DNA from 4 places in the Streptomyces sp. NPDC055025 genome. Region 3 is predicted to be linked to each of the others. Evidence: riboswitches for the same ligand, from Rfam matches in the RefSeq annotation. Region 3 holds a riboswitch; each other region holds the start of a gene.
The links. A riboswitch is a leader RNA that binds a small molecule or an ion and turns the genes downstream of it on or off. The one in region 3 is predicted to bind cyclic di-AMP.

Region 1 (7,369 bases), on a different contig from region 3:
GAGGACGGTACGGGCGTTCGTCACGCGCACACCGACCGGCCGGGGCCCGACGACGCCGGGTGCTGTTCGTACGGCCGGTCCATCGGGCTCGGGCGGGGCTCGGAAGGCCTGAAGAGCGGCGGTGCGAACAGCACGGCGGCGTGACAGCCCTCAACGGAGTCACACTAGGCGGCACGCGGTGAACGGTGCGGCGTCCGCGGGGTGAACAGGACGGTCGGACAGGCGGCGGTCAAATGAACTGCTGGTGAAGATCTCGGGGCAGGGGCAGGGGTGGGGGCGCCGGGCGGTGCGCCGGGACCCTCTTCACGCCGGCGCCCCGGTTGTGCTTACGTGCACATGCGTTGACCGCGTACCGGACCCGTGCCGGCCGCGTACCCGACCCGTAGGGAAGCCGTACCGGACCCGTACGGGACCCGAATCGGACCCGCACCGGCCCATGGCGCGGCGCACGTGCCTCAATCTCCCCGTGAATCGTTGGTCGAACCAGTGGCCCAGGCCACGTCCACTGCCTACCATCGATCACTGCAAGGCCTTGTGCATCGCCGCACAATCACGCCGGGAGGCCCACTTTGCACCGCCGCCGTCGCACCGCGCTCTCCGTCTCCGTCGCGCTCCTCGCCGCGGCCCCCCTGCTCACCGCCTGCGGCAACGAGGCCCATCCCGGAGCCGCGGCGGTCGTCGGGGGGCACCGGATCGAGGTGTCCACGATCCAGGCCCAGGTACGGGACGTCCGGGACGCGCAGGAGTCCGCGCCGGACGGCGCGCAGCTCGTCAAGAACACCGGGCAGCTCAGTCAGGCCAAGCTGAATAGTCTGATCTTCGACCGGATCCTTCAGCGGGCCGCCGACGATGCCGGGGTGAAGATCAATCGCAAGGAGATCCAGGCCACCCGGCAGCAGGCCGCCGCGCAGTCGGGCGGCGAGAAGCAGTTCGCCGCGATGCTGCTCCAGCAGGGCGGGCTCTCGGCGGGGCAGATCGACGCCGCGATCCGCCGTGAGGTCCTGCTGAACAAGCTGGCCCAGGCGCTCGGCGCGAACACCATGACCCCCGAGGGCCAGCAGGTCGTGCTCGCCGATCTGACCAAGACGTCGGAGAAGCTGGGGATCGACGTCAATCCGCGCTACGGAAGCTGGGACTACAAGCAGGTCCGGCTCGGCGAGGCCAAGCTGCCGTGGATCACGCAGGTCACCCGCCAGGCACCGGAGCAGGAGCCGACGGACGCGTGACGGCCGGGCCGACGGACGCGTGACGGCCGGGCCGCCTCGGTCCCGGACCCGCCACGCCCCCTTCCCGGTCCCGGTGCGGCTGACGGGCGGGGTCCGGCCGCAGGCGGGCCGGAGGTAGGTTCAAGTGGTGACAGACGAAGCTCCCGCCACCCCCGGCCGTATCGTCCTGCTGACCGTCAGCCACCGGGTCGCGCCCGGACTCCTGTCCTGGCCCGCCTGGCAGACGCTGCGCGCCGCCGACCGTGTGCTGTGCGCCGACGGCGCCCATCCGCTGCTGCCGTATCTGCGCGAGGCCGGCATCACCGTGGAGAGCGGCATCACCGGGGAGGCCGGAGCGCCGGCGCCCGCGCCCGCCGCGCTCACGGCGCGGGATCTGGTCGACGAATGCGCCGGCGGCCGTACGGTCGTGGTCATCCCGTCCGGCGGCGGTGACGGTGAGGCCGCGGGCGAAGGGGCCCTGACCGACGGCCTGGCCCGGCTGGCCGGCTCCGGCCGCGTACAGATGCCCGACCTGGAGCTGCTCCCCGGTTCGTACGATCTGCCCGGCGCCCGGCTTCTCGATCTCGTCCATGTCATGGACCGGATCCGGCGCGAATGCCCGTGGTCGTCGACCCAGACGCACAAGGGGCTCGCCAAGTACGGCATCGAGGAGGCGTACGAACTCGTCGAGGCGATCGAGGACGGCGACGGCGACGAACTCCGCGAGGAGCTGGGTGACGTACTCCTCCAGGTCGTCTTCCACGCCCGTATCGCGCAGGACGGCCTGGAGGAGGAAGAGGGCAGGGAACCCTTCTCCATCGACGATGTCGCCGCCACGATCGTGGAGAAGCTGATCCACCGCCATCCCCATGTCTTCGGCGACGAGACGGCGGAGACCCCCGAGGACGTCAAGGCGCACTGGCTCCGTACCAAAGCGGTCGAGAAGCAGCGCGACTCGGTCACCGACGGCGTCCCGCTGGGGCAGCCGGGTCTCGCGCTCGCCTCCAAACTCGCGGGCCGCGTCCGTACGGCGGGCCTGGACGTCGCGCTTCCGTCGGGCGACGGGATCGGGTACGAACTGCTCGCCATGGCCGTACGGGCGGAAGAGGCGGGCGTCGACCCGGAAACCGCCCTGCGCGCGGCGGCCCGCACCTACCGGGACGCGATCCGCACGGCGGAAACGGGCGGCGCCGCCACCGAGTGACGGGGCGAGGCCGGCCAGGGGGTACGCCAAGGCCGCCGAGCCGAGCCGAGCCGAGCCGGGACGCGCCCCCGCCCCGGCCGCCCCCGAGGTCTGTCCCGATACCGTCGACCGGTGACCGAAAAGCCCCCCGCCCCCGAGCCGGGCCTCGCCCCCGAGCCGGCCCCTGAGACCGCCCCCGAGCCGAGCCTCGCCCCCGCCCCCGAGACCGCGCCCGGCCCCGCCCCCGAGACTGCCCCCGTTCCCGAACTCTTCACCTGGGAGTTCGCCACCGATCCCTACCCCGCCTACGCCTGGCTGCGCGAGCACGCGCCCGTGTACCGGGCCCAGTTGCCCAGCGGGGTCGAGGCGTGGCTCGTGACGCGGTACGGGGACGCCAGGGCGGCGCTCGCCGACGCCCGGCTCTCCAAGAACCCCGTTCATCACGCGGAGGCGGCGCACGCCAAGGGCAAGACCGGGATTCCCGGGGAGCGCGGCGCGGACCTCATGACGCATCTGCTGAACATCGATCCGCCCGACCACACCCGGCTGCGCCGGCTCGTGTCCAAGGCGTTCACGCCCCGGCGCGTCGCGGAATTCGCTCCCCGGGTCCAGCAGCTCACCGACCGGCTCATCGACGGTTTCGCGGCGAAGGGGGAGGCGGATCTGATCCATGACTTCGCCTTCCCGCTCCCCATCTACGCGATCTGCGATCTGCTCGGGGTGCCGGCCGAGGACCAGGACGACTTCCGCGACTGGGCCGGGATGATGATCCGGCACGGCGGCGGACCGCGTGGCGGAGTGGCGCGGTCGGTCAAGAAGATCCGGGCGTATCTGGCCGAACTCATCCACCGCAAAAGGGAGAACCCGGGCGACGATCTGATCTCCGGTCTCGTGCGGGCCAGTGACGACGGCGAGCATCTCAGCGAGAACGAGGCCGCGGCGATGGCCTTCATCATCCTTTTTGCCGGTTTCGAGACAACCGTGAATCTGATCGGCAACGGCGTCCATACGCTGATGCGCCACCCGGAGCAGCACGCCCGGCTCCAGCGTTCGCTCGACGCGGGGGAGACGGAACTGCTCGCGACGGGTGTCGAGGAACTGCTGCGCCACGACGGTCCGGTGGAGCTGGCCACCTGGCGGTACGCCACCGAGCCGGTGACGCTCGGCGGGCAGCGGATAGCGGTGGGCGATCCCGTACTGGTCGTCCTCGCCGCGGCGAACCGTGACCCCGAGCGGTTCGCGTCGCCCGACACGCCCGATCTCGCGCGGCGTGACAATCAGCACCTCGGCTACGGGCACGGCATCCACTACTGCCTCGGCGCGCCCCTCGCCCGCCTTGAGGGACAGACCGCTCTCGCGTCTCTGCTGACCCGTCTGCCCGATGTGCGACTTGCTGTGGATCCTGCCGATTTGCGCTGGCGCGGCGGGCTCATCATGCGTGGATTGCGCACACTTCCGGTGCAGTTCACGCCATTGTCCGGCTGATGAGCCACTGACGGATTCGGCGGCGGACGGCCGCCGTACCGCCATGGGACCGGCGCCGATCACTGTCGGATCGTCACTCCATAACTGACGGACCGTCAGTAATGTGACTTTCACGTGATCTCCGCTGCATCGACTTGTGACAGACGTTCGAGTACCGCTACGTTCACCGACGACTCAGCTGCAACACGCCGTAGTCGAAACGACAGTCACACGGAAGGCAAGCGCATGCGCTCCGCGAACGGCCGACACCGCAGACCACGCCAGGCCCCCGCTCTGATCGTCGCCGCGGGGGTGACCGGGTCGGCGATCGCCATCCCGCTGTTCGCCGCCTCGGGCGCCAGCGCGGCGGACGCCTCCACCTGGGACCGTGTCGCGGAATGCGAGAGCGGCGGCATGTGGAGCGCGGACCTCGGCAACGGCCACTACGGCGGCCTCCAGCTCACCCAGGAGACCTGGGACGCCTTCGGCGGCGGGGAGTACGCGGCCCGCGCCGACCTCGCCAGCCGCTCCCAGCAGATAGCCGTGGCGGAGAAGGTGCTCGCGGCGCAGGGCGTGAAGGCCTGGTCGAGCTGCGCGCCGGTCTCCGGGCTCACGGGCGCCGTGCTGGACGGTGTCGGTCTCGGGGGCGGCTCCGGCTCGGCGGGAGCCGCGCAGGACGACCGGAGCGACGGTCCCGCGGACGCTCCCTCCGGCGCTCCGGACGCCACGCCCTCCGCCCCCTCCGACGGGAAGACGCTGCCCGGAGAGCCGGTCCCCTCCGGTTCGGCCACCACGCCCGCACCGGGAGCCTCCGCTTCCGTGGACGGCCGCGAGGGCACTGAAGGCCTCAGCTCCGACGGCCTCGGTGGCACCGCCGCCGGCGGTGCGGAGTCGGCCAAGGGCAAGCACCGCGGTGAAGCCGCCCAGGACGATGCCGTAACGGGCAATTCGGATGAAGGGCTTGAATACGGCCGTCATGCCTCACGGGGTGACGGACTGTCGCGCAGTACGGACGGCCTGACGGATCGTACGGAATCGCCCGCTCCGGCGGAGGCCGACCGGCCCGTCGAGCGCAACTGGCTGATCGCCGACGGGCAGAAGGTGCTCGGCGGCTGGCTCTGAGGCGAACGGGCCGGCGGCTCCGGGCCGTCGGCGCGGTGGCTGTGAGGTGAACGGGGGGCGGCCGGTGTGCCGCCCCCTGGTGCGCCCGGTGCTTCCGGGCGGGTCATGGTGCTTCCTGGTGTGCCCCGGTGCTTCCGGGTGCGCCTCGGTGTCTCCGGGTGCGTCGCGGCGTGCCATGGGGGTGTCCTCCCTGGCCGCGGCCCTGATCCCTCCCCGGCTCCCCCTGTGTCTCCCTCTCCGCCTCCCTCTCGGTCTCCTTCTTGATCCCGTCCTTGAAGTGCCGTGAAGTGGCACGGATTCAAGGGTAGTTCGCCGCCCTATGTCCACTTCTGTGCAAGTGAGACAAGGGTCTCTTTGCTGCAACTAGGGACTTTTGACCCGCGGGTTGCCCCGCTTTCCGCTCTCACCAGGGGAAATGCGTAAACCTGGAGGGTGGGTAAGGGCGTTATTTCCCTGATGTTCTCCTTTGAAGAACCGGCGGGCCTGTGATTACGGTCTGAACCGCTCGCACCGCGGGCCTCGTCGACCGTCACGCCGAATCCTGCCGTCGGTCGGGGGGAGTAGTCGTCGCGTCATGCGCCGAAGGCAGGAGCGGGGGACCCAAGGTTTGTGCCGGCCCCGGCCGTCGAGAGACGGCCGGCGACCGGCTCGGGGTGGAGCCGGGTGCGCGAGCACCCGGCCGGGCAACTCACTTGGCCCGAACCCGACAGCTCACCTCGTAGGCGTCGGTGAGGAGAGTTCCATGCCGCGTTCCAGCAAGGGTTCCAGCAAGGGCAGGCACCGCCGTCCCTCCCGCTCCGTGACCGCCCGCTACGCCACGCTCGCCGGCATCACCGGCGCCGCTGTCGCGGTCCCGCTGATCGGCGCCACCTCCGCGTCCGCCGCGACCGCCTCCGAGTGGGACCAGGTCGCCCAGTGCGAGTCCGGCGGCAACTGGTCCATCAACACCGGCAACGGGTACTACGGCGGACTCCAGTTCAGCGGCTCCACCTGGGCCGCCTACGGAGGCACCGCCTACGCGGCCAGGGCCGACCTCGCCTCGAAGTCCCAGCAGATCGCCGTCGCCGAGAAGGTCCTGGCGGGCCAGGGCAAGGGCGCGTGGCCCACCTGCGGGGTGAACCTCTCCGGCGCCGCGTACGACGGTGGCTCGGCGGGCTCCGGCTCGGGCTCCGGCTCGGGCTCCGGTTCCGGTTCCGCTTCGAATTCAGGCTCCGGCTCGGGATCCGCCTCCGCCTCCGGCTCCGGTACGGGGGAACAGGCCGCCCCGCGGCAGATCCGGCCGGCGCAGCCGAAGCGGGAGCAGGCGCAGCCCGCCTCGCGCGGTGAGACCCGCGCCGCCACGGCCACGATCGAGAAGGGCGACGGCGAGTACAAGGTCAAGCCCGGCGACAGCCTCTCCAAGATCGCCGCCGCGCGGCAGGTGAAGGGCGGCTGGAAGAAGCTCTTCGACCTCAACAAGGACATCGTCCGCGACGCCGATCTGATCTACCCGGGCCAGCAGCTCCACCTGCGCTGATCCGCCCGCCCCCGATCCCCCCGGCCCGGCGCGTGATCCCCCGTACGCGCCGGGCCGGGGTCTGCCCTCTTCCGGGCGTACCTTCCGGGCGTACGGAGGGGGCACTCGGGGAGTACGGAGGGAGTACTCGGGGCGGCGCTCACGGCGGTGCGCACGACGGTGCTCATGGGTGCGCCGAAGCGCTCGGGTGCTTGATCCGTCCCAGCGGGCGGGCACCGGGCGGCCGACGTCTCCGAGCCGGTTAGGCTCTTGCCGCAAGGCCAATGAGACCCTGCACTCCAAGCGTCACATCCCAGAAGGAGATGCTCGTGCCGTCCATCGACGTCGTCGTAGCCCGGGAAATCCTGGACTCCCGAGGCAACCCCACGGTCGAGGTCGAGGTCGGCCTCGACGACGGCAGCACCGGCCGTGCTGCTGTCCCCTCCGGTGCCTCCACCGGTGCGTTCGAGGCCGTGGAACTCCGTGACGGAGACCCCGACCGCTACCTGGGCAAGGGTGTCGAGAAGGCCGTACTCGCCGTCATCGAGCAGCTCGGCCCGGAGCTCGTCGGCTACGACGCCACCGAGCAGCGCCTGATCGACCAGGCCATGATCGACCTGGACGCCACCGAGAACAAGGGCTCGCTGGGCGCCAACGCCATCCTCGGTGTCTCCCTCGCCGTCGCGCACGCCGCCTCCGAGGCCTCGGACCTCCCGCTCTTCCGCTACCTGGGCGGCCCGAACGCGCATCTGCTGCCCGTTCCGATGATGAACATCCTGAACGGCGGCTCGCACGCCGACTCCAATGTGGACATCCAGGAGTTCATGATCGCCCCGATCGGCGCGGAGTCCTTCTCCGAGGCGCTGCGCTGGGGCGCCGAGGTCTACCACACCCTCAAGA
Region 2 (7,369 bases), on a different contig from region 3:
GGTCCGGACGCCCGAGGAGACGCCCCCGGTGATGACCGGACTTCCGTGGTTGCCACTGCGCAGGTAGATGACGTCTCCGTCGGCGAAGGTCCGCCCGGACGCGAAGACTTCCTGCAAGGTACGCCACGGCCTGTCCGCGGTGCCGGGATTGCCCGCCGAACCCACGGCGGGGTCCACGTAGTAGGCCGTGGCGGCGGCCCCGGCGGCTGAGGTCTCGGTCCCGAAGGCGGTCCCGTCCGCCTGGAACCCGATGACCAGTACTACGCAGGCGAAGAGTGCGGTGCGCCTGCTCGTTCCGCGCACGGACAGGGTGATGGCCACGAGGGAACCTCGTCTTCTTGTGTGGGGGGATCGTGGGTGGGGGACCGCGATGACTGACGCCGCGTCTGGTGAGGAGTTTCGGTCAAGTCATGCCATGCGTCAACAGATTCATTGGAATGAATTCGGGCTGGTGCTCTCCGGGCAGCGGCGGCTCCGCGACGGGTAGGGTCGTAAGCTCGTCATGTCGGGCCGGTGTGGGCGCGGATCGAGGGGGATGCGGTGAGTTCGCCACGTACTCCTGTCGGTACGGCCGCGCGGGGGCACAAGACACGCCGTCTCGCGGACGAGCTGCGACGGGCCATCGCCGAACTGCGCTGGCCGGCCGGCAAACTGCCCACCGAGCAGCAGTTGGCCCGCGACCAGGAAGTGAGCGTCAATACCGTGCGGCGGGCCGTCGACCTGCTGGTCCAGGAGGGCCTTGTCTACCGCCGGCAGGGATCCGGAACGTATGTCTCGGAGTCCCGGGCATCCGGCACCGGGTACACCGTCGGCGTCGTAGTGCCCTCGTTGACCTACTACTACCCGCGCGTCATCGCCGGTATCGAACGTGAACTCTCCCGCCACGGCTGCCGGATGCTCCTGCGCTGCACCGAATGGGACCCCGGCATGGAGCAAGGGGCCGTCGACGAACTGATCCGGTCGGGAGCGGCCGGGCTGATACTGGTACCCACCCTCGGCGAGGACGGTCCACAGCACTGGCTCGGGATCGCGGGGGAACTCGCCGTGCCCGCGGTGCTCGTCGAGCGGGGGATGGACCTGACGGCGACCTCGCACGAGTTCGTCTGCTCCCACCACGCGGCCGGGGCGCGTGCGGCTGTCGAGCATCTGCTGGGGCTCGGGCACACCCGCGTCGGCTATCTGGAGAGGACCAGTCCGCACACGGCCCCGCAGATCCGGTCGGGCCTCGCCGTCGGACTGGAGCGCGCCGGGCTCGATCCGGCTCCCGTGGTCACGGCGTCACTGCCGCGCTGGACCGCCGAGGACGCGGACGGCTTCCTCGGCCGTCTGATGGCGCGGGGGGCGACGGCCGCGCTCTGCTTCGCGGACCGTGAGGCGTCCTTGCTGGTCGGCGCGGCCCGGCGGCGGGGACTGGGTGTCCCGGAGGACCTTTCCGTGATCGGCTACGACAACGAGGTGGCCGACCTGTGCGAAGTGCCTCTGACCACCGTCTCCCCGGCGAAGACGGATATCGGCCGACGGGCCGCGGGCATCCTCAGAGCCCGTATCGCCGACCCGGACGCCCCACGACGGCAGGAAGCGTTTGTGCCGCACCTCGTCATACGCGACTCCACGGGCCCGGCGCCCCGGCGGAACTGAGGCCCGGCGGCACTGAAGCACGACGCTCCCTCGCGCTCGCACTCGCGGTTCACCGGTCGCGAGCGGGCGTACGCGTCAGAGTTCGCGGCCATGGGTTTCGGCGTACCCGATCAGATCCTCGTAGGTCTGTCCGTCGGGGCGATAGAACTCGTCGCGGTCACGGCCGGGGCCGCCGGCCAGGGCTTCGCCCAGAAGCCTGGAGACGGTCAGGGCCGCGGACAGCGGCCGGTGATCGACGACGATCTCGTCCACCTGGCCCTGGTCATTGATATGGAACACGCCGACTCCCGTCACCGGCCTGCCGTCGACGACGGCGGTGTACTCGTTCACCCGACGGTCACCGAACTCGCCCTCCCAGACGGGAGTGAACTCGCGGTAGAGGCCGAGCACGGCACGAATCTGCGCCCGCACCGCCTCGGCTCCCCGCAGACTGCCGTTCATCACCGAACCGGCGAGCACGACATCCGGCGCCAGATCCCTCAGAAACCACGGATCCTGTGACACTGAACCTCCTCGTGGAACAGACGAGTTACGCCATGAACGTACGCGATGTGGCGACGCCGTCGCGGCGCCGGCGCACTCCCAAAGGCTGTCCCCCCGTTCCACCGCTTTCCCTCCCCGAATGGTGGCGATACGCACTCGGCACGCACCCCGACGCGGAATAAATGACACCCACATCGAATTGGTCGGAGCAGCATGGTATATCGCACCCGTTTTGAAAAGTAATTGTATGGGCGGTTTGCCCGCATTCTTCCCGTGGTGCATTTGGGTGGTATTGGCACGCCTTGGCATTCTCTGTACGGTGTTGTGACGTCAGAAATTCCGTCAGGGGTCATGATGTGCGTCACATCGGCCGTGTTCCGTGGCTCCCGTCGCCTCGGCCATTTCGCTCCCGGGGAGCGAGAGTTGAGTCCCCGGACGACTTCTGCGTAACCGGATCATTCCGCTCTGGATTCGTCCGCCGGGATCGCGCTGTGAATTCAGGTCTTGTTTTTGTCCGGACGTTCCGCCTACGTTCACGTCAATCCGGACGGACCGCCGAATCCTGCCGCCGCCCGGAAACCGAACCCACTCACGCACGGCAGGAGCGGGGGACCCAGGTAAGGCGCCGTTCCGGAATCCGGACCGGCTTGGGGTGAAGCCGCGCTCATACCGCGGCCGGGCAGCTCCAGCCCGAACCCGACAGCTCACCTCGCAGGCGACGGAGAGGAATGCGTCATGCCCGCACAGGCCAAGCACCGCCGTCCCAGAACCAGCCCGTTCGCCCGAGGTCTCGCCGTCGTGGGCACGGGTGGTGCCGTACTCGCGCTCCCGTTCATCGCCGCGACCACCGCCGAGGCGGTGTCGTCGCCCGCCGCCGCGACGCAGAAGGACAACCCGGAGACCTACTCCGTCGTCGCGGGGGACTCGCTCTCCAGGATCGCGGCCGCGCACTCCGTCAGCGGCGGCTGGAAGAAGCTGTACGAGGACAACCGTGAGGTCATCGGCGGCAATCCGGCACTGATCCACCCCGGCGTCGAACTGACCCTCGGTGAGAGGACCGCGTCCGCCCCGCCCGCCACCGCCACACCGGCCACCGCCACGTCGGCGGCCACCGCACCAGCGGCCACCGCACCGGCCACCGCCGTGGTCGAGCAGGAAACCGCGACGGCGGCCACCGACGACGCGACGGCGGCCACGGAGGACGCGACGGCGGCCACCGACGACGCGACGGCGGCCACGGAGGACGCGACGGCGGCTACCGAGGATCCGACGGCGACCGCCGAGGACGCCGGGGCCACCGCCGAGAGCGCGACGGCCGATACGAGCGACACCGTCACCCAGGCGGCCCCGAAGACATACACCGACGATCTGGACGGCTGGATCAACGAGTCGCTGGACGTCATGGCCGCCCAGGGCATCCCCGGCAGCTACGACGGTATCTACCGGAACATCATGCGTGAGTCCTCCGGCAATCCGTCGGCCATCAACAACTGGGACTCCAACGCCGCCGCCGGTACGCCCTCCAAGGGCCTGCTCCAGGTCATCGACCCCACGTTCCAGGCCTACCACGTGCCCGGTACGTCGATGGACAGCTTCGACCCGGTCGCCAACATCACCGCCGCCTGCAACTACGCGGCCGACCGGTACGGCTCGATCGACAATGTGAACGGCCCGTACTGACAGACCCCGCGGACAGACCCCGCGGACAGACCCCGCGGACAGACCCCGCTGACAGGCTCCGCCGGCGCTCGACGCTGACGTACCGTCACATCCGTACAGGCCCGCGCGCTCGTGCATCCGCGCACCCGCACGTCCGCGCACCCGCACAGACGGCCGGACCCGGCCGGGACATCCTCCGTCCCGGCCGGGTCCGGCCGTCTGTCCGTCCACCGCCGCCCTCGGTTCATCGCCCCCCGGCGGGCACCGGTGCGAGGGGGTGTTCACGCACCCGCGCGAGCAGGGCCGCCGGATCCGGGTCCGTCTGAAGGGCGTTCAGGAGCAGCAGCCACAGATCGTGCAGCGCTTCCTCGATCTGACGGCGCCCCTCCAGGGCGTCGGAGACGGTGTGCAGTCCGAAGAAGGCGCACACGAGTCCGTGCGCGGCCACCTGAGGGGTGACGCCATGTGTGAGTTCCCCCTCCTGACGGGCCTCTTCGAGAAGTTTGGTGACGGTTTCCAGCCAGCCCACAAAAGGTCTCGGCAGCGTGGCATTGATAGCGGTGCGCTCCGCCCAGAGCCGGGCGCCCGCGCGGATGACGACATCGTCCCGGAAGGCCCTCGCCACCTCGAAACTCAGCGCGACCAGCCGTTCCAGCGCCGGACGGTCGGACGCGCTGTAACGGTCGATCAGATCGGGCCAGGTCGCGAAATGCTCCTCGACAATGGCGAGGGCGAGATTCTCCTTGCTGGCGTAGTGGAAGTAGATGGCTCCGCTGGTGCGGCCGGACTGTGCGCTGATATCGCTGATACTGGTGCCTGAGTAACCCCGCTCATCGAACAACTGTGCCGCCGCTTCCAGGAGAAACCTCCGCGTCGTTTTCGCCCGAACCTGCTGCACCCGAACCCGCACGTGTACCCCGGATTGCCGTTCCGTTAAATGACAGCAGGCAATGTAGCGGCTTTTCCCACCGGGCGTGGCGGGCTTGGCGGCTCCGGGCTGGGGTGCGTAGCAACGAAAATTGCGGTGTTCTTGTCGCATGAATACAACGGTTGCTGAGGCATCGATCGTCGGCACCCTGGAGGACGTCCGCCCGCTGTCCTGGTCGCGTACGGTCGCACGCGAGATGGTGCACCGCGACTCCGTGGCCGAGGTGCTGCTCACCGATGTACGGCGGAGTCCGGACGGCGGATTCGAAGCCGCGGCGTCCTGGTCCCGGTCCCATCCGACCTTTCCGCGCGACGGCGCCGATCTGCACAGTCCGCTGATGATCGTCGAGACGCTGCGCCAGCTCGGGATCTATATCCCGCTCCGGTATTTCGATGTCGCGCCCACCGCGCATCTGCTCATCACCGATCTGTTCTTCGGGATCGATCCGTCGGCGGAACCCCGGGCGGTCTCCGGTGCCACCGGGGTGACCTGCGCCGTACGCGCGAGCGAGGTGCGCCGCGCCGCCGAGGACGGCGCGGTCACCGGACTGCGGCTCGATGTCTCCTTCTCCGCCCGGGGCACGGTGTTCGCGCGGGCCGGGGGCGGTGCGCGCGTCATGGACGGCGAACGGTACGACGCCGTACGGACCGGCCGTCGGCGCTTCACCGCGCCGGGGAGCGCGACCGGGCCGGTCCGCCCCGACTTCCGCGGGCTGGGGGTGACGGGCGCGCACGATGTCGTCCTCGGACTCGACGGCGGCACCCTCCTGGTCGATCCGGCCGACCCGCGGCACCCCTTCTTCTTCGACCACGCCACGGATCATGTTCCCGGCATCATTCTGCTGGAAGCCGCGCGCCAGGCCGCGGCCGTGGAAAGCCGGGGCGCTTTGCTGCGTCCCACCGGCGGACGACTCGAAGCAGCACGCTTTATCGAATACAGCCCGCCCGCTCGAATTATGTGTGTGCCCCACCACGACATCTGTGTGTTCCGTTTTCTCCAGGACGGGGAACAGAAGGCTTTTGGCGTCCTCCGCTACAGGTAAAGCCTGGGAATACTCTGTGAAGTCACTTGACTACCAATAGTTTTCCTCTCTAGCGTAGCGATCGTTATGTTCTTGGGTGGTCGCCCTCAACCGGCCTTCTCCATAAGGCCGCGACTGCCCGGATCGCGCCCGCCCGACAGCGGGTGACCAGCGTGCCCGCGGTGTTTCGCACTGTCGCGGCGGCCAGTGCTGCCGCTAATCGGGCTCTTCTGAACGGAACAATCGGATGACAGCTCACCGCATCCTTTCCTGGACTCCCGCGGCCATCGTCTTCGACTGCGACGGAACCCTCATGGACACCGAATGCCACTGGCAGGACGCTCGAATTCTGGCGCTGCGCGAGTATGGATTCGCCCCCATGCCCGGCTTCGCCGAGCGGGCCAAGGGACTGCACTACACCGAATGCGGCCGCCTCATGGCCGAGGAGGCGGGACGCCCGGAACTCGTCGAGGACCTGACCGTCCTGCTGCTCGGGCACTTCCGCGCGCTCGTCGCCGACAACCCCCGCACCATGCCCGGCGCCCGCCGGCTCGTCGAGGAATCGGCGGGCCTCGCCCCTCTCGCCGTCGCCAGCAACTGCCCGAGGGAGGTCGTCGAGTCCTGCCTCGGCACGGCGGGACTGCTCGACCACTTCGACCACATCGTGGTGCCCGAGGGTGAGATCAGACCCAAGCCCCTCCCGGACGTCTATCTCACCGCCGCACGGCTGTGCGGCGCCGAGCCCGTCGACACCCTGGCGGTCGAGGACTCCACCTGCGGGATCCGGTCCGCCGCCGAGGCCGGTATGCGGGTCATGGGCGTCGGTCCCTGGCCCGGCGAGGACGTCGTGGCGCTGGTGGACGTCTGGGTCCGCTCGCTGAACGAGCCGGAGGTACGCGGCTGGACCGGCGCCCGGGTGCCGGTCCAGGTCTCCTTCGACGTGATGCCCGCCACCCGCTGACGCGTGGCCCCGGGGTCGGGATCGGGCGCTGCCCCCGGAACTCGCCGTCCCGGCGAAACGGCTTACCATGATGGCCACGGGACATATACGTTCAAAAGCCTCCGCACAGGGAGATGGGGCATCGGATGGACGAGGAACGCGCCGGCCGTCTCGTGTCCTCCCTGCGGGCCCGGGGCGTCATGGCCCATATGGCCCACCTGGGTGTCTATCAGTGCGGTGTACAGATCGTGCTCGCCGAGGGGGGCGAGGCGATCTGGGACATGGACGACGTACTGGGCCTTCGGGCCGAGGTCGTGGAGGACGGCGTACTCGTCGGCTTCGTACCGCATGTGCGGGGTTCCGAGCTCTTCACCGAGGAGCAGCTCGTCGAGGTGATCGCCGCCACCCGGTACGACAAACCGGGACTGCGGTCGGCGGCGGACGGAGACACCGGACCGTATCTGGATCTGGACGAGGAACCGCCGTACCGCGGGACCGCTCCCGTGGCTCCCTCGCGCCGCTACCGCCGCAGACTCAGGCTTCCCTGGCGGATCCGACGGTCGGGATGACCGGCCCGGGTGCCCGCTCCCGCCCCGGCCCCCGCGCCGGGGCCGGTGCGTGCCCGCCGCCGGGCACGCACCCGTATGCCGCGCACCGTCCGGTGTTCCTCACACCGTCAGCAGACTCGGCGTCGCCGCCA
Region 3 (7,369 bases):
CGGCGGAGACGAAGTTCTGGACCGCGAGCCCCGCCATCTGGACAAAATGGCCCAGTGCGGACTCACCCGAGTACGACTGCCAGTTCGTATTCGTCACGAAGGAGACGGCCGTGTTGAACGACTGGTCGGCGTCCATGGCCGGGGTATCGAGAGCGAGCACGAAGTGGTTCTGGAGGCGAAGAAATCCGTACAGGAACAGTACGGAGACAAGCGAGAAGGCGAGCACACTGCGAAGGAAAGCGGTCCAGGTCTGGTCGGCGTCCCCGGAGACTCCGCCGAGACGGTAGATCAGCCGCTCCAGCCGCCAGTGCCGGGGCGAGGTCAGAACGTACGCCATGTAGTCGCCCAGCGGCCGGAAGGAGAGGGCGAGCGCCACCACGAGGGCGAGAATCTGAAGCCACCCCGCGAGCGTGTCGTTCATGGAGGACCTTTCCTGGGCCTTCCTCTGGTGGGAGAGGCTAGAAACGCTCGGGAAAGAGCAGACAGAACACGAGGTAGACGACGAGAAGCACGGCGACGACCAGTCCGACGATGTTCTCGACGGTCACAGCCGGCCCACCCCCTTCCCGACCAGACCGATCAACGCGAAGACCGCGAGGGTGACCACGACATAGATGAGGTCGGACATCTTTTGACGCTATCGGCCACCCGACTGGCGGGCTCCTGACACGCCGGAGCCGATCGAGTGGCGGGCGCGGCGGCTGTCGGCCGCGGCCGGACCGCCGCGGACCTGCGGCGCAACGGTGGTGACCGAGCGTCCCATAGCAGTGAACAGCGCGTTCCGCCCGAGATGCTGAGCTCCTGGAGGTATGACTACGCTTTACGGGCGGCTCGATCGATCACCAGGACCGAATGGAGGAACGGACCGGCCGGCCAGAGCCGGGCCAGGACCGAACGAGAACGATCCAGGGCCGAAGCGATCCAGGGCCGAAGCAATCCAGGACCGCGCAGGGTCGAACGAACCGAGCGTCGAGCGAACCGAGTCGAGCGAACCGAGCAAGGTCGACCGACAGGAATCGTCGAACGGCAGGAACCGCAGGCCGGACGGGTGAGAGCACCCCGCCCGGCACTCCCCGGGCCGTCTCATCCCAGGACCCGCCGATCCGGCCGCGTCGACGCCTCCGGGCCCGAGCCGGGGCCCCTCCTCCCACAGGAAGAGGAATCGAACCATGAACCGCACCCGTCTCCGCACCACAGCCATGTCCACCGCCGCCGCGGTCACCCTCCCGCTCTCGCTGGGAGTCATGGCTCCTCAGGCCTTCGCCGCCCCGACGCCGAGCACACCCACATCGACCAGCACGTCGGCGTCACCCAGCACACCCGCCTCACCGAGCCCGTCCGCCTCACCGAGCACCTCGCCCTCGGCCTCGCCCAGCACGTCCGCGTCCGCCGGTGCGGCCGTCCCCTTCGGTCCGGGGTGCTCGTCACTGCTGCGCAAGGGCATCGGCGGCAGCTTCTCCAGAATGGCGACCCAGCCTGTCGCCACCGCGCTGGCGGAGAACACGCATCTCTCCACCTTCGTCGCCCTGGTGAAGAAGGCCGGACTGGCCGACAAGCTGAACACCACGAAGGACATCACCGTCTTCGCCCCGACCAACGACGCCTTCGCCAAGCTCTCCAAGGCGCAGCTCGACGCGATCCGCGACAACGAGGCCCAGCTCAGGAAGGTCCTGAACTACCACGTGACGGAGAAGAAGGTCGCCCCCGACCAGCTCCCGAACGGTGTCTTCAAGACCCTGGAGGGCGGCACGCTCACCACATCGGGCTCGGGTGAGTCGTTCAAGGTCAACGGGACGACGAACATCGTCTGCGGTGACGTCCGGACCAAGAACGCCAACGTGTACGTGATCGACACCGTGCTGATGCCCCCGAGCTAGTACCGCAATTGCGGTACTAGCGCCTCTCCCGGCAGCGTGGACCCGTCCACGGATCCGGCCACGGATCCGGCCGGAAGCCACACGTACCCGACGGCCCGGCCGGGGCCCCGGGGCCCGCGGCACGGGGCCCGGGGCCGGGGGGTGCCCCCCCCCCCCCCCCCCGACACCGGCATGATCGTCCAGGTCCTGTTCGGACGGGACCTAGTCCTGTTCGGACAGGACTTAGTCGAGGAGGCGGGCGCGCAGCCGTTCACGGGTTTCGGGGGCCAGTCCCAGCCCCTCGGTCAGATAGGTGTCGGTGCTGCCCCAGGTCTTCTCGATGGTCTCGAAGGCCGTCGCGAGATACTCGGCGCGCGCGTCGAAGAGCGGACTGAGCAGGTCCATCACCTCGGTGGACGTCCCGGTGGGCGAATTGTCGCTGCGCTGGACCGGATAACGGCGGTGCGGGTCGTTCGACTTCAGATAGTCCGCTTCGATCGCCTCGGGCTCCACCCCGACCGCGAGCAGGGCCACCGCGATCGAGAGACCGGCCCGGTCCTTGCCCGCGGCGCAGTGCATGAGCGCCGGCACGCTGTCCCCGGCGAGGGCGTGCAGGACACGGCTGTGCTCGGCGGTGCGCTCCTTGATGATCGAGCGGTACGAGCCGGTCATCCGGGCCGCGGCCCTGCCGTCCGCGAGGAGCGAGCGGAGCTGGTCCAGATCGCCGTCCCTGACCATCCGCCAGAACTCGGCACCGTCGGCGGGGTCGGTGAGCGGAATGTTCACATTGCGCACGCCGGGCAGTTCCACGTCCGCGCCGTCGAGCTTCAGATCGGCCGCGTTGCGGAAGTCGAAGATCGTGTGAAGTCCGAGGGACGAGAGGAAGGCCGCGTCGGCCGCGGTGGCGTTGGCGAGATGGCCGCTGCGGAAGAGCCGGCCCGGACGGACCTGCCTGCCGTCGGTGGTGGGCAGTCCTCCGACATCGCGGAAGTTGCGCACGCCGGCCAGCTCGGGCTCTGTCGACGGGACCTGCTGCGTCACGGCCTGCTCCTCCGTGTCTGCCGTCGGCGCGGCTCGCCGACGCTGTCGACCTCTGACAGTACGACATCTGTTCGTGTGGCAATCAGTTCGACTGTCAGGAATCCAATGGGAGCATTCGGACATTATTCGCGGATAGATATCGCTCAAATGCCCATCTGTCCGTATTGGGTGATTCCTTACACCCTGCCCCGGTCGCGGTGGAGATGGGTTCCGGTCCGTGACCAGGATCATATCCGTGACGTTCCGTGGCGGTGCCATGTATTCGAATTCCCCGCCTGACACGGAGTTCGGAGACCGTTGTCGACACAGGGTGACCGGTAAAACCGGGTTAAATGCGAGTGCGACTTGTCGATGGAAAAGGATCCCTTGTTCCACTCGCCCCACTCGCCTACGTTCACCCTCAATCCGGTCGGACCGCCGAATCCTGCCGCCGCCCGGAATTCTTATCGTCAAGCAATGCGTGGCAGGAGCGGGGGACCCAGGTAGTACGCCGATCCGGAACTCCGGAACGGCTTGGGGTGAAGTCGTGCGGTAAGTGCGACCGGGCATCTCCAGTCCGAACCCGACAGCTCACCTCGCAGGCGCCGGAGAGGAATTCGCCATGCCCGCGAAGGGTAAGCACCGCCGTCACAAGGCCAACAACCCGGTATCGCGCGGATTCATAGCCGCCGGTACCGGTGGAGCCGCCATCGCACTTCCGCTCATCGGTGCCACCGGCGCGCACGCCGCGCAGAAGGCCGCACCCGCCAGCGCGCCCGAGGCCGTCTCCCAGCAGCAGTTCGGCGGGGAGCAGACCGGCGCGAAGAAGGCCACCGCCAAGAAGAGCGCCGCCAGGACCCGGATCTACTCCGTGGTCCCGGGCGACTCCCTGTCGAAGATCGCCAAGGAACAGCATGTCCGGGGCGGCTGGCACAAGCTGTACGCGGACAACCGCAAGGCCGTCGGATCCGACCCGTCGCTGATCCACCCCGGGCTGAAGCTGACCATCAAGGCGAGAGGCGGGGAGCACACCCGTCCCGCGAAGCCGGCCGAGCCGTCCCACTCCTCCGACGGCGGTTCCTCGGACCCGTCGACCGCCACACCGGCCGAGGACAACGGCGGGTCGACGTCCGCGCCCGGCGACACGCCGGAGCAGAGCAGCGACTCCGCCTTCACCACGCCGGTCGACGATCCTCAGATCGGCACTCCGTACCATGCCTCGGGCAGCAGTTGGGCCAGCGGCTACCACACCGGTGTGGACTTCCTGGTCGACACGGGCACCGAGGTGAAGGCGGTCGGCGCGGGCACGGTCGTGGCGGCGGGCTGGGGCGGCTCGTACGGCAACCAGATCGTCATCGAGCACAGTGACGGCCACTACTCGCAGTACGCCCATCTCTCCTCCATATCCGTCTCCGAGGGCGACACCGTCAGCGAGGGCCAGCAGATCGGTCTCTCCGGCGCCACCGGCAATGTCACGGGTCCGCACCTGCACTTCGAGATCCGTACCGGACCGGACTACGGCTCGGACATCGACCCGCTGGCGTATCTGCGCGATCAGGGTGTCAACATCTGAGACCCGGCCCGTCCGAGGCATGGCAAACGTCCTTTCTCCGCTCTCCGTCGGGCACTTCCGTGCCGGACGGAGAGCGTTGGGCATATTCCCGCTTGGCCGAAAATTGACCAATGGTGTATCTCACCCCTCGTCAACCGTTTCCTACGGTCGCGTAGGTCACATCTGCGGGTGAAAGATGTGGTGTTGTGGCAGACGATTCGAGATCAAGAAGAAGAGGCGTATTCGGGTCGTACACGGCGATCGGTGACAGCTTCACGGAGGGCGTGGGCGATCCCGGACCCGATGGACGCTATGTCGGCTGGGCGGACCGGCTCGCGGTGCTGCTCGCCGATCAACTGGCTGACCGGCTCACCGATCCGGTGACCGGCGAGGTGGCCCTCCCGGCCGGCCCCGCGGACACCGTGCACGGAGATTTCCGCTACGCGAATCTCGCCGTACGCGGCCGGCTCCTCGACCAGATCGTCAGCGAGCAGATACCCCGGGCCAAGGAACTCGCCCCCGATCTGGTCACCTTCTGCGCGGGCGGCAATGACATCATCCGGCCCGGCACCGACCCCGACGATGTCGCCGAGCGCTTCGAGCGGGCCGTCGCCGATCTGACCGGGGCGGTCGGCACGGTCATGGTGACCACGGGCTTCGACACCCGGGGCGTGCCCGTGCTCCGTCATCTTCGCGGCAAGATCGCGACCTACACCGCCCATGTACGGGCCATCGCCGACCGCTACGACTGCCCGGTGCTGGATCTCTGGTCCCTCAAGTCAGTGCAGGACAGGCGGGCCTGGGACGGCGACCGGCTGCATCTCTCCCCCGAGGGCCACACCCGTGTCGCGCTGCGTGCGGCGCAGGTGCTCGGTTTCGCCGTGCCCGCCGACCCGGACCAGACATGGCCGCCGCAGCCGCCGCGCGGCACCTTCGAGGTACGGCGCGACGACATCAACTGGGCGCGCGAGTATCTGGTGCCATGGATCGGGCGCCGGCTGCGCGGGGAATCCTCCGGGGACCATGTCGAGGCGAAGCGTCCCGACCTTCTGCCCCTGAACCGCTGACGGCGGGGCCGGCCCGGGTGCCGGTCGGGACGCCCGGCCGCCGCCGAGGCCGGCCGCCCCTCCGGCGCTCGGCGCTCCCGACGGGAATTTCACTCATCCGAATGGACCACGGAACGCCCACGCATGGCCTGTCCCGGCCGGGGCGATAACCGGGCCGAAGGGGTCCTCCGGTGCGGCGCCGGCCGGGGGAGGGCCCGTATCACGGCGCTGTGGGTTCAGGGGGCTCCGATGGCGGAAAACGGCAGTGCGACTCTCGCGGCGGGGGCGGTCACCTTTGTCACCGCCAATGAGGATCGCGACTACGACACCGGGATCAATATCTCGGTCAGGACACCGGACGGTGTGGAGGCCGCCTCCATCTCCGTGCCCTTCGGCGAGTTCAAGGACGGGACGACGGCCGGTCCCTACCCGCTCGATGTGCTGACGGAGACCACGAAGGAGGGGCTGTCCAACGGGACCGCGACGGTCACCATCCATCCGAACGGGGACGACACCTGGCGGTTCGACCTACGGCTCCGGCTGCGGTTCTCCGACACGACGCACCTGTCGGTCAGCGCCGAGAACATCGAGCTGAACGACGACCGGAACACCACCCAGGTTCCCCTGGGCAGCCCGCCGAACTGATCCGTCCGGGAGCGGATCCCGGACCCGCGGGATCCGCTCCAGCACCCCGCCCGCGAACACGTCGTACAGCGGCAGCGTCTCCAGATGCACATAGCCGATATGGCAGTCGCACACCGCCAGTGGGCACGCCCGGGGAGCGAGTGCCTTCCGGTACGAACCGTCGTAGAGATTGCCCAGCTCGGCGCGGACGAAGTGGCAGCGCCGTACGGTCCCCTCGCCGTCCACCGAGATCACCGACTCACCGGTCCGGCAGGGCAGCCCCGCCGAGCTGTGGGGCCTGCGGCTGTACGGGAAGAGGGGATCGAGCTCCGTCCAGCGGGCGGCCTCCTCGTCCGTATAGCCGCGCCCCTCGGCCGCGTTGATCCAGAGATAGATGTGCGCGGGCAGTTCGGCGCGCAGCCTGCGCGCGTGCTCAAGGTGTTCGTCGAGACCGACGACGCCCACACTGAAGCGGACGGAGCGGTCCGCGAGGTCATGGCACTTGGCGAGGAACCGGTCGTACGGCGTCTGCCCCGGGTGGTAGGTGCACCACAGCGCCAGCTTCTCCGGGTCGGCGCCGGCCAGCCAGTCGGTACGGCAGCTCAGATTCGTCTGGATGGCCACCCGCCGGACATGCGGCAGGTGCGAGAGCTCGCTGAGGGTCCGCCGGTACCAGGAGCGGACCAGCCCTTCGCCCCAGGGCGTGAACAGCACCGACAGCCGGTCGTCGCGCCGCGCCGACACCCAGGCCGCGAACCGCTCCAGCGCGTCCCTGTCGGCGCGGAGCTGCTCACGGCTGTCGCGCCGCTTGGCGAAGGGGCAGTACGGACAGTCGTAGTCGCAGGAGGCGAGCGGACCGCGGTAGAGGATCGTCAGGTCCACGGGACTCACTTCACCTCGTAGGCGGCCATCGCGGCCCGTACGGCGGGGGAGAAGAGCGCCGGACCCAGCGCGTCCGAGTACGCGAGCCCCTCGGGCGAGAGACGCAGCAGCCCGGGGTCCGTGCCCGTGTCCAGCCAGCCGAGCTCCGCGAACCGGTCCAGCTCGGCCGGGAAGTCCTCGGCCGGTACCGAGCCGAACCGCTCGCGGTAGCCCGCCACCTCCATGCCCTGGGCCTGGAGGAGCGACTGGAGGAGATGGCGGCGGCGCGCCTCGTCCTCGTCCACCCGGCGGCCGACCTCCGCGCGGGAGAAGTCCTCCGTGGCCGTATAGGTGTCGATGATGGTCCGTATCTCGCGCATGTCGACCGCGTAGTCGAAGGAGTAGTGGAG
Region 4 (7,369 bases), on a different contig from region 3:
GTGATGCACCGATCGTCGTCCACCGGGCGTCGGGGACAGGCGGGCGGCGGGTCACGGTCCGTGGGCGGATCATGGGGCTCGCCCACTCCGACACCCATCTCGTCGAATTCCTGCGGCTGGCCGGTCTGCCCGATGCCTGGGAACTGCTCGACGACCCGGAGTGGGTGGAGTGGCAGGGTGGTCCCGCGCACGAATACAGCGTCGTATGAGGTACGGCTGAGGTACGGCGTCGTATGAGGTGATCATCCTCCGCGCCCCTCAGCCCCGTCGGCGCCGAGCCCCCGGTCGGCCGAGCCCTCCGCCCGCGCGCCGGTGGCGCCGAGCCCCCCCGCTGGGCGCCCCCGCCCGAGCCCCCGCTCCCGCTGGCACCCGCGCCCGCGCCCGTTCGTTCAGTCCGGCGGGACCGTCGCCGCGATCGACGTGAGCTGCGTCAGGCTGTCGATCCGCCAGTCCGCCGCCTCCACCACCTCCGGATCGTCCGCCCACAGATAGCCCCATGGACCGCGCCGCAGATGGGCGGTGCGCAGGCCGGCCCGCTGGGCGGGGAACAGGTCGTACGCCGGATGGTCGCCCACGTACAGCGTTCTGTCGGGCGCCGCCCGCGCCGCCTCGATGACATGGCCGAAGAACTCCGGAGCCGGTTTGGCCACGCCCCACTCGGCGGAGGTGGCCACCAGATCCACGGGCAGATCGAGGCGGCGCAGCAGATCACCGGCCTTGACGGTCTGGTTGCCCGCGAGCACGACACGGATGCCGAGGGCCCGGAGACCGGCCAGGGCGGGCCGTACGTCGGGGTAGAGGTCGGACTCGTCGAGATGCTCGCCGCGCCCGGCCGCCTCCCTGGCCCGGTGGGCCTCGCCGATGTCCATACCGGGCTTGATCAGATGGAGGGCGTCGGCGTTGTCCTTGTTCTGGACGGTGGCGGCGCCCACCAGCGCGGAGATGGTGTGCCGGGGAATCCCCAGCCAGTCGGCCCATGAGGCCCAGTAGCGGTCGTCGCGTACGAGGGTCTCGCCGACGTCGAACACGATGGTTTCGATCACCGGTCCAAGCGTAGGGGGACACGCTCCGCCGATTGTCAGTGGCTGGCCGTAGCCTGTCTCCTATGTTCGCTTCCTCGTCCGCTCACTCCTCTCACTCCGGTCCCCGTCCGACTTCTTCGGCTTCTTCGGCTTCTGTGGCTCCTTCGGCTCCTTCGTCCGGTTCGGTGGCGGGTGCGGAGTCCCGTGCCCTGCCCGGCGCCGTCCGCTCCGCCACCGTGGTCAACGCGGAGATCCGCGCCCTGTGGGCACGGGCCGGCGGCGCGCTCTCGTCCGCCGAGCAGGAGCGTTACCAGCGGCTTCTGGTGGAGTGGGCCGCGGCCGTACGGGCCGACGTCGTCACGGCCGCCTAGTGCGGGGTGCGTTGACGGCTCTGTGACGGGAGCCATGACGGAAGCCGTGAGGGGGCTGTGACGGGAGCCGTGGCACGGCCCGGCGGGTCCCCATGGTGTTCCCGTGGCCAGTGGTAATGATCCTGCTCTGAATGGCGTAAGGTTGTGTTTACCGACGCGGGGTGGAGCAGCTCGGTAGCTCGCTGGGCTCATAACCCAGAGGTCGCAGGTTCAAATCCTGTCCCCGCTACTGAAAAGAGTGGCAACAGCCGAAGGCCCGGATCCCAAGTGGATCCGGGCCTTCGCTGCGTGTCCGCGTGTCCGCGTGCCTGCCTGTCCGGGTGTCCGCGTACCTCTGCGTGTCCGCGTGCCTGGGTGCCTGGGTGTGCCTGGGGATCCGTGCCCCCAGCACCGCACCCGGCTTCCTCGCGCTTGACCTTTACGCCGCGTCAAGTTCTACCGTCGACGTCATGGAGTGGTCGATCCAGGAGATCGCGAAGAAGGCAGGGACCACGAGCCGCACGCTCAGGCACTACGGCGAACTGGGGCTGCTGACGCCCAGCCGCACCGGCGCCAACGGCTACCGCTACTACGACCAGGACGCCCTGGTCCGGCTCCAGCGGATTCTGCTGCTGCGGGAGCTGGGACTCGGGCTGTCGGAGATCGCCCGGGTCCTCGACGGCCGGCAGGACACGGCCGTCGCCCTGCGCACGCATCTCAGACTGCTGGAGCAGGAGCGCGAGCGCGTCGAGCGGCTGATCGCGTCGGTGCGGACCACTCTCCACAAGACCGGGACGGGAGAGGAACTCATGGCCGGGGAAGTGCTCGACGGCTTCGATCACACACGGTACGAGCGGGAGGTGACCGAGCGATGGGGCCGGGAGGCGTACCGGAAGGGCGACCGCTGGTGGCGCGCGCTCAGCGAGGAGGAACGCCAGGGGTTCCAGGACCGGCACGAGGCCATCGCCCGCGACTGGGCGCGGGCGAAGGAGTCGGGGCTCGCCGCCGACAGCGACGAGGCCCAGGCCGTCGCCCGCCGTCATTGCGACTGGCTGTCGGTGACGGCGGAACCCACGAAGTCGTATGTCATCGGCGTGACGCGCATGTATGTGGACGATGCACGCTTCACAGCGGCCTATGACAAGTACGGTGAAGGGACAGCAGTGCTCGTACGGGACGCCATGAAGGTGTACGCCGAGCACCACCTGACTGGCTGACCGGTCGTACGGCCGGTCGGTCGGCAGACTCGGCGGCGACCGGGCAGCGGCTCGGCGACCGACGCGGCGACCGACCGGCCATATGACCGAACGACCGGGCCGTCCGGCCGCCTGACCTGCTGAGGAGCCGGTCGCGATCCGACCTCCTCCATAGCCCACTCGGCCGACGGCGAGTCGCCGCCGAGGACGGCAGCGGCCAGCCTGGGTGGGGCGCGGTACCGTCCGCAGCCCTAGGCGGAACCGGGCAGGTGACCACTGGTGGGGAAGCTGAGCAAGCTCAGGGAGAACCTGAGTGGCAGAGGCACGCGGGCCGACGACCTGACCGGTCCGATGTCCGCCGACGGGTCACCGATGCCGGAAAGCCATATCCGTACCAGCCGTCGGCTGGTGCGTTTTCTGCCTGTCCTGGTGATCGTCGTCGGGGTGATCCTCGATCTCTCGACGCCGACGCGGGTCACCGCCGCCCCCCTGTACGCCGCCGCCCCCCTGGTCGCGGCGCCGTTCTACCCGCTGATCGGCACGCTGCTGATCAGCCTCGCGGCGGTCTGCGCCGAACTGTCGATGCACCTCTACGCCAACTCGCTCAACACGCTGGAGTCGCTCAGTGAGTTGCTGACGGTGGTGATCGTGTCTCTTCTCGCGCTCTACATCGGCGGGGTACTGCGCCGCAGCGGGCAGCGGCTCGCCTCGGCCCGGATCATCGCCGAGACCGCTCAACGGGCGGTGCTGCCAAGACCCGCCGAACGGATCGGCGGGCTGCGTATCGCCGCGCGGTACGAGGCGGCCCAGGAGGGCGCGTTCATCGGCGGCGACCTGTTCGCCGTACAGGACACGCCGTACGGGGTACGACTGGTGGTGGGGGACGTACGGGGGAAAGGGCTGGAGGCGGTCGAGGCGGTGGCCGTCGTCATCGGGTCCTTCCGGGAGGCCGCCGAGCAGGAGAGATCGCTGGAGGGGGTGGCGCAGCGGCTGGAGCGCGCGCTCACCCGCGACGGGAGCAGACGAGGCGGGCTGGACGCCTTCGAGGGGTTCACCACGGCGGTGCTCGCCGAGATCCCGCACGACGGGAGCGTGGTGCGGCTGGTCAACCGGGGCCATCCCGATCCGCTGCTGATGTGCGAGGACGGCGCGGTACGGATGCTGGAGACGCGCGACCCCGCGCTGCCGCTCGGGATGAGCGAACTGGCCGCGTGGCCGGACCGTGCCCAGCAGGCCGTCTACCCGGCCGGCTCGACGCTGCTCTTCTACACGGACGGACTCTCTGAGGCGCGTGACGCCCAGGGAGTCTTCTATGTGCCGATGGACCGGCTCGACGGACGGATCTTCCAGGGGCCCGACGAACTGCTCCAGGCGCTGATCGACGACGTCCGGCTGCACACCGGCGGCGGGAGCCAGGACGACATGGCGCTGCTGGCGGTGAACCGCCCCACGGAGGGGCAGCCGGAGCGGCGCAGGACGATACCCCTCGTTCCCTGACGCCTTCCCTGCTGCCGTTTCCCGGGGCCGTTCGCTGACGCCGAGTCCGCCGTCACCACCGTGTGTGATCGACAGGTATCCCTCCGCATAACATTTGACACACCGTCAGATATTCGGGGTGTACTGAAAGGAAGTCAGCTCGCCCGATTGCGTATGCATGTGCCCTGGTGTGTCCGATGCGAAGTTGTTAATGATCACCGGGAACAGCTTGGAATAAGGGCCTGGTCTCTATTAACGTTCGATAACGCAGCGCGGTCGTCCCAGCCGTCGTAAGAGTCGGCACCGTGCTCACGCGCCGAATCCCGCAAGGGAACCGGGGAACCACCAATTGGGGTGAATCGGAAGTTCTTCGCTGCCTTGTGCGGCGTAGGGCGACCGTAGGAGACCTTCCTGCTCCGAACCCGTCAGCTAACCCGGTAGGCGAGAAGGAAGGAAAGGAGTGCGCCTCAGTGGCGTCCAATCAGCCTGCCCCCACCGCCCCCTTCGAAACCACCTCCTTCGGCAGCGAGCCGGAGCGGGCATGGGGCGAGTGGAACCCGACCGAGGAGTCCGTACGCCCGGTACGCGGCAGGCATCGCGTCGGCAAGCAGCGCAACGGCTTCGCCCGTAGCTCCACCGTCCTCGGCGTCGGCGTCATAGCCGCCGTCGGCGCGGGCGGCATGGCCACCGCTCAGGACAAGCCCGCGGTCTCCATATCCCTGCCCGACGCCATCACCGACAATCTCCCCGACGCCGGGTCGCTCCCGGGCATGGGATCGCTGGCGGCGGACGAGGCCGAGCCGGACCTGCTGGCCAGTGCCCCGCTCACCACCGCCGGTATGACCGCCGCGGACGCGGAGCAGGGCGCCACGGACGCGGGCGAGGCCCTGCGGGCCCGGATCCTCCAGCAGGCGGAGCAGCAGCAGAACGAGGCCGACGCGACGGAGAAGGCGGCCGCGGAGCGCGCGGCGGCCGAGCAGGCCGCGGCACTGGCCAAGAAGCAGCAGACCGAGGCCGAGAAGAAGATCGAAGAGGCCAGGAAGAAGGCCGAGGCGGAGGCCAGGGCCAAGGCGGAGGCGGAGCGCCTCGCGAAGCTCGCGGCCAGCTTCGCCCTTCCCACCTCCTCGTACACCATCACCTCGACCTACGGTGAGTCCGGCTCCATGTGGTCCTCCGGCTACCACACCGGTCTGGACTTCGCCGCCCCGACGGGCACCCCGGTCAAGGCCGTGCACAGCGGCACGGTCACCTCCGCCGGCTGGTCGGGCTCGTACGGCTACCGCACCATCCTGGAGCTGGATGACGGTACGGAGATCTGGTACTGCCACCAGTCCTCGATGACCGTCACCGCCGGGCAGAAGGTCACCACCGGCGAGACCATCGGCCGGGTCGGCGCGACCGGCAATGTGACGGGACCGCATCTGCACCTTGAGGTGCACACCGCGGGTGGCTCCGGTATCGACCCCATGAGCTGGCTGAGCAGCAAGGGCCTGACTCCCTGACCCGGGTGTGACCCCATGACCCGGGCTCGGGTCTCCGTCCCCGATCCCTCGATTCCCCGATTTGACCCCGTGGCGCGACTGGCACAGTCCGGTCCCCGGCGGCTCCGGCGCTCGCCCCCCGACGCCTGGGCCGCCGGTCCCGTTTCCGGACCCGACCGGACCGGACCGGCACGTTCGTCCGTGTTCGTCCACGTTCGTCAGTACTGGCGGTACGGGTTGTAGCCGTCGTAGTCGATGTACGGCGGAGGCACCGGCACCCGGCCCGTGGCCCGCGCCGCATAGGTCAGGGCCGGTCCCGCCGTCTCCCTGCGCTGCCAGAGATGGTGCAGCAGCTCCTGCTCGCGCTCGACGAAGTCCGGGCCGGCCTTGCCGCGCTGGGCGTGGTGGCGCAGAAACGCCAGGGACGTCGCGAACGCCTCGTACTCGCCGACCGATCTGGACGCCTGGGGCCCGTACGTACGGCCCGCGAAATCGCGTGCCACCGTGCGCGCCCGCATTGAGGAGAGCGCCTGGGGCGCGGCGGCCGGCAGCCAGCCCGCCGCCGCGTACGCGGGCAGCTCGGCGGAGACCGTACGCAGCTCGCGCTGTCTGCTCCAGATCGCCAGCCAGGTCAGCAGCCCGAAGGCCGGCACCATGAACGCCGCGTACACGGCGTAGAAGCCGAACGGGCCGAAGAGCGACGTCGAGCCGTTCCACAGCGCGTGCATCCCCATCGCCAGCGCCAGACCGAGCGGTGGAAGGGCGAACCGCCGGATCCTCTGGCGACGGGTCGCCATCGCCGCCAGCCCGAAGCCTATGCCCGTGAGCACGGTGAAGAGCGGGTGCGCGAACGGGGACAGCACCACCCGTACGAAGAAGGTCGCCGCCGTCATGGCGGGCAGGCCCGTGCGGTCCGCGGTCTGGTCCTCGCCGAAGGCGCTGCCGAGATAGAGGATGTTCTCGGTGAAGGCGAAGCCGGTGGCGGTGAAGCCCGCGAACACGACCCCGTCGACCAGCCCGGTGAAGTCCCGTCTGCGGAACAGGAAGATCAGCAGGATCGCCGCGGCCTTGGCGCTCTCCTCCACGACCGGTGCTATCACCGTGGCGCCCAGGGACTCCGCGCCCGCCGGGTCCGCGGTGGCGATGGCTATCCACCGGGTCGCGAAGGTGTTGGCGATGATCGCGACCAGGGCGGCGGCGAAGGCACCCCAGGCGAACGAGAACAGCAGATTGCGCCAGGGGCCGGGGTCGACGCGGTCCAGCCAGCGGAAGGCCGCCATCAGGAGCGGTACGGGCAGCACGGCGAGGCCGAGACCGACCAGAAAGCCCTCGGTGCCGGTCTGGTCCCGCACGAGCGCCAGGATCACCAGCGCGCAGAGTGCGAGCAGCGTGATCACGGCCCCCGCCCGCACCGCCCGGTGCCGCCAGAAGGCGCGGCGCGGGCGATAGCGCCTGCGGGCAGGGTCCGGTACGGCGGTCCACAGGTCACCGAGCTGTTCCTGCTGCTCGTAGACAGGGATCGCCGGGCCCGGATCGGGGCGCTGCTGCGAGGGTTCCGACACCCGATGACCCTAACGAGAGCCACTGACACTGGCGATGGTGCCTCTGCCGCTACCGCCGGTTACGGGGCTACGGGGGACGGGGTTACGGGCGGACTCGGGGCGCGCCCTACGGTCAGGTCGCGGGTCAGCGGGTCAGGTCGGGTTAGGCGGACGGCCGCCCCGGCCGTTCCGGCTGTCCCGGCCGCCCCGGCCGTTCCGGCAGATCCGCTACGCGGCGGAACAGCAGATCGCGTACGGCATGGCCCTTGTCGAGCCCCTGGCCCTCGAACCGGGTCAGCGGCC

Region 1: linked by a shared signal. The riboswitch ahead of ACWGDX_RS03245 (transglycosylase family protein) and the one ahead of ACWGDX_RS10960 (M23 family metallopeptidase) in region 3 are both predicted to bind cyclic di-AMP.
Region 2: linked by a shared signal. The riboswitch ahead of ACWGDX_RS01445 (LysM peptidoglycan-binding domain-containing protein) and the one ahead of ACWGDX_RS10960 (M23 family metallopeptidase) in region 3 are both predicted to bind cyclic di-AMP.
Region 4: linked by a shared signal. The riboswitch ahead of ACWGDX_RS21975 (M23 family metallopeptidase) and the one ahead of ACWGDX_RS10960 (M23 family metallopeptidase) in region 3 are both predicted to bind cyclic di-AMP.

Annotation. Positions count from the first base shown of each region.
Region 1 is NZ_JBSGVS010000003.1:147,406-154,774, reverse strand. It holds gene ACWGDX_RS03265 (SurA N-terminal domain-containing protein) at 570-1,226, shown strand; gene ACWGDX_RS03260 (nucleoside triphosphate pyrophosphohydrolase) at 1,354-2,409, shown strand; gene ACWGDX_RS03255 (cytochrome P450) at 2,521-3,873, shown strand; gene ACWGDX_RS03250 (transglycosylase family protein) at 4,099-4,974, shown strand; cyclic di-AMP (ydaO/yuaA leader) riboswitch at 5,542-5,714, shown strand; gene ACWGDX_RS03245 (transglycosylase family protein) at 5,717-6,490, shown strand; gene eno (phosphopyruvate hydratase) at 6,793-7,369, shown strand, end outside.
Region 2 is NZ_JBSGVS010000002.1:22,298-29,666, forward strand. It holds gene ACWGDX_RS01430 (hypothetical protein) at 1-321, opposite strand, end outside; gene ACWGDX_RS01435 (substrate-binding domain-containing protein) at 541-1,638, shown strand; gene ACWGDX_RS01440 (hypothetical protein) at 1,714-2,142, opposite strand; cyclic di-AMP (ydaO/yuaA leader) riboswitch at 2,698-2,852, shown strand; gene ACWGDX_RS01445 (LysM peptidoglycan-binding domain-containing protein) at 2,857-3,801, shown strand; gene ACWGDX_RS01450 (ScbR family autoregulator-binding transcription factor) at 4,025-4,678, opposite strand; gene ACWGDX_RS01455 (ScbA/BarX family gamma-butyrolactone biosynthesis protein) at 4,818-5,750, shown strand; gene ACWGDX_RS01460 (HAD family hydrolase) at 5,977-6,690, shown strand; gene ACWGDX_RS01465 (hypothetical protein) at 6,816-7,238, shown strand; gene ACWGDX_RS01470 (ferritin-like domain-containing protein) at 7,338-7,369, opposite strand, start outside.
Region 3 is NZ_JBSGVS010000013.1:96,400-103,768, forward strand. It holds gene kdpA (potassium-transporting ATPase subunit KdpA) at 1-421, opposite strand, end outside; gene kdpF (K(+)-transporting ATPase subunit F) at 459-548, opposite strand; gene ACWGDX_RS10950 (fasciclin domain-containing protein) at 1,170-1,877, shown strand; gene ACWGDX_RS10955 (tyrosine-protein phosphatase) at 2,100-2,897, opposite strand; cyclic di-AMP (ydaO/yuaA leader) riboswitch at 3,335-3,496, shown strand; gene ACWGDX_RS10960 (M23 family metallopeptidase) at 3,499-4,449, shown strand; gene ACWGDX_RS10965 (SGNH/GDSL hydrolase family protein) at 4,635-5,495, shown strand; gene ACWGDX_RS10970 (hypothetical protein) at 5,724-6,119, shown strand; gene ACWGDX_RS10975 (STM4011 family radical SAM protein) at 6,003-6,980, opposite strand; gene ACWGDX_RS10980 (STM4012 family radical SAM protein) at 6,986-7,369, opposite strand, start outside.
Region 4 is NZ_JBSGVS010000035.1:65,991-73,359, forward strand. It holds gene ACWGDX_RS21945 (hypothetical protein) at 1-209, shown strand, start outside; gene ACWGDX_RS21950 (HAD family hydrolase) at 390-1,040, opposite strand; gene ACWGDX_RS21955 (hypothetical protein) at 1,208-1,393, shown strand; tRNA gene ACWGDX_RS21960 (tRNA-Met) at 1,549-1,622, shown strand; gene ACWGDX_RS21965 (MerR family transcriptional regulator) at 1,843-2,589, shown strand; gene ACWGDX_RS21970 (PP2C family protein-serine/threonine phosphatase) at 2,920-4,065, shown strand; cyclic di-AMP (ydaO/yuaA leader) riboswitch at 4,349-4,503, shown strand; gene ACWGDX_RS21975 (M23 family metallopeptidase) at 4,515-5,546, shown strand; gene ACWGDX_RS21980 (PrsW family intramembrane metalloprotease) at 5,744-7,087, opposite strand; gene trmB (tRNA (guanosine(46)-N7)-methyltransferase TrmB) at 7,230-7,369, opposite strand, start outside.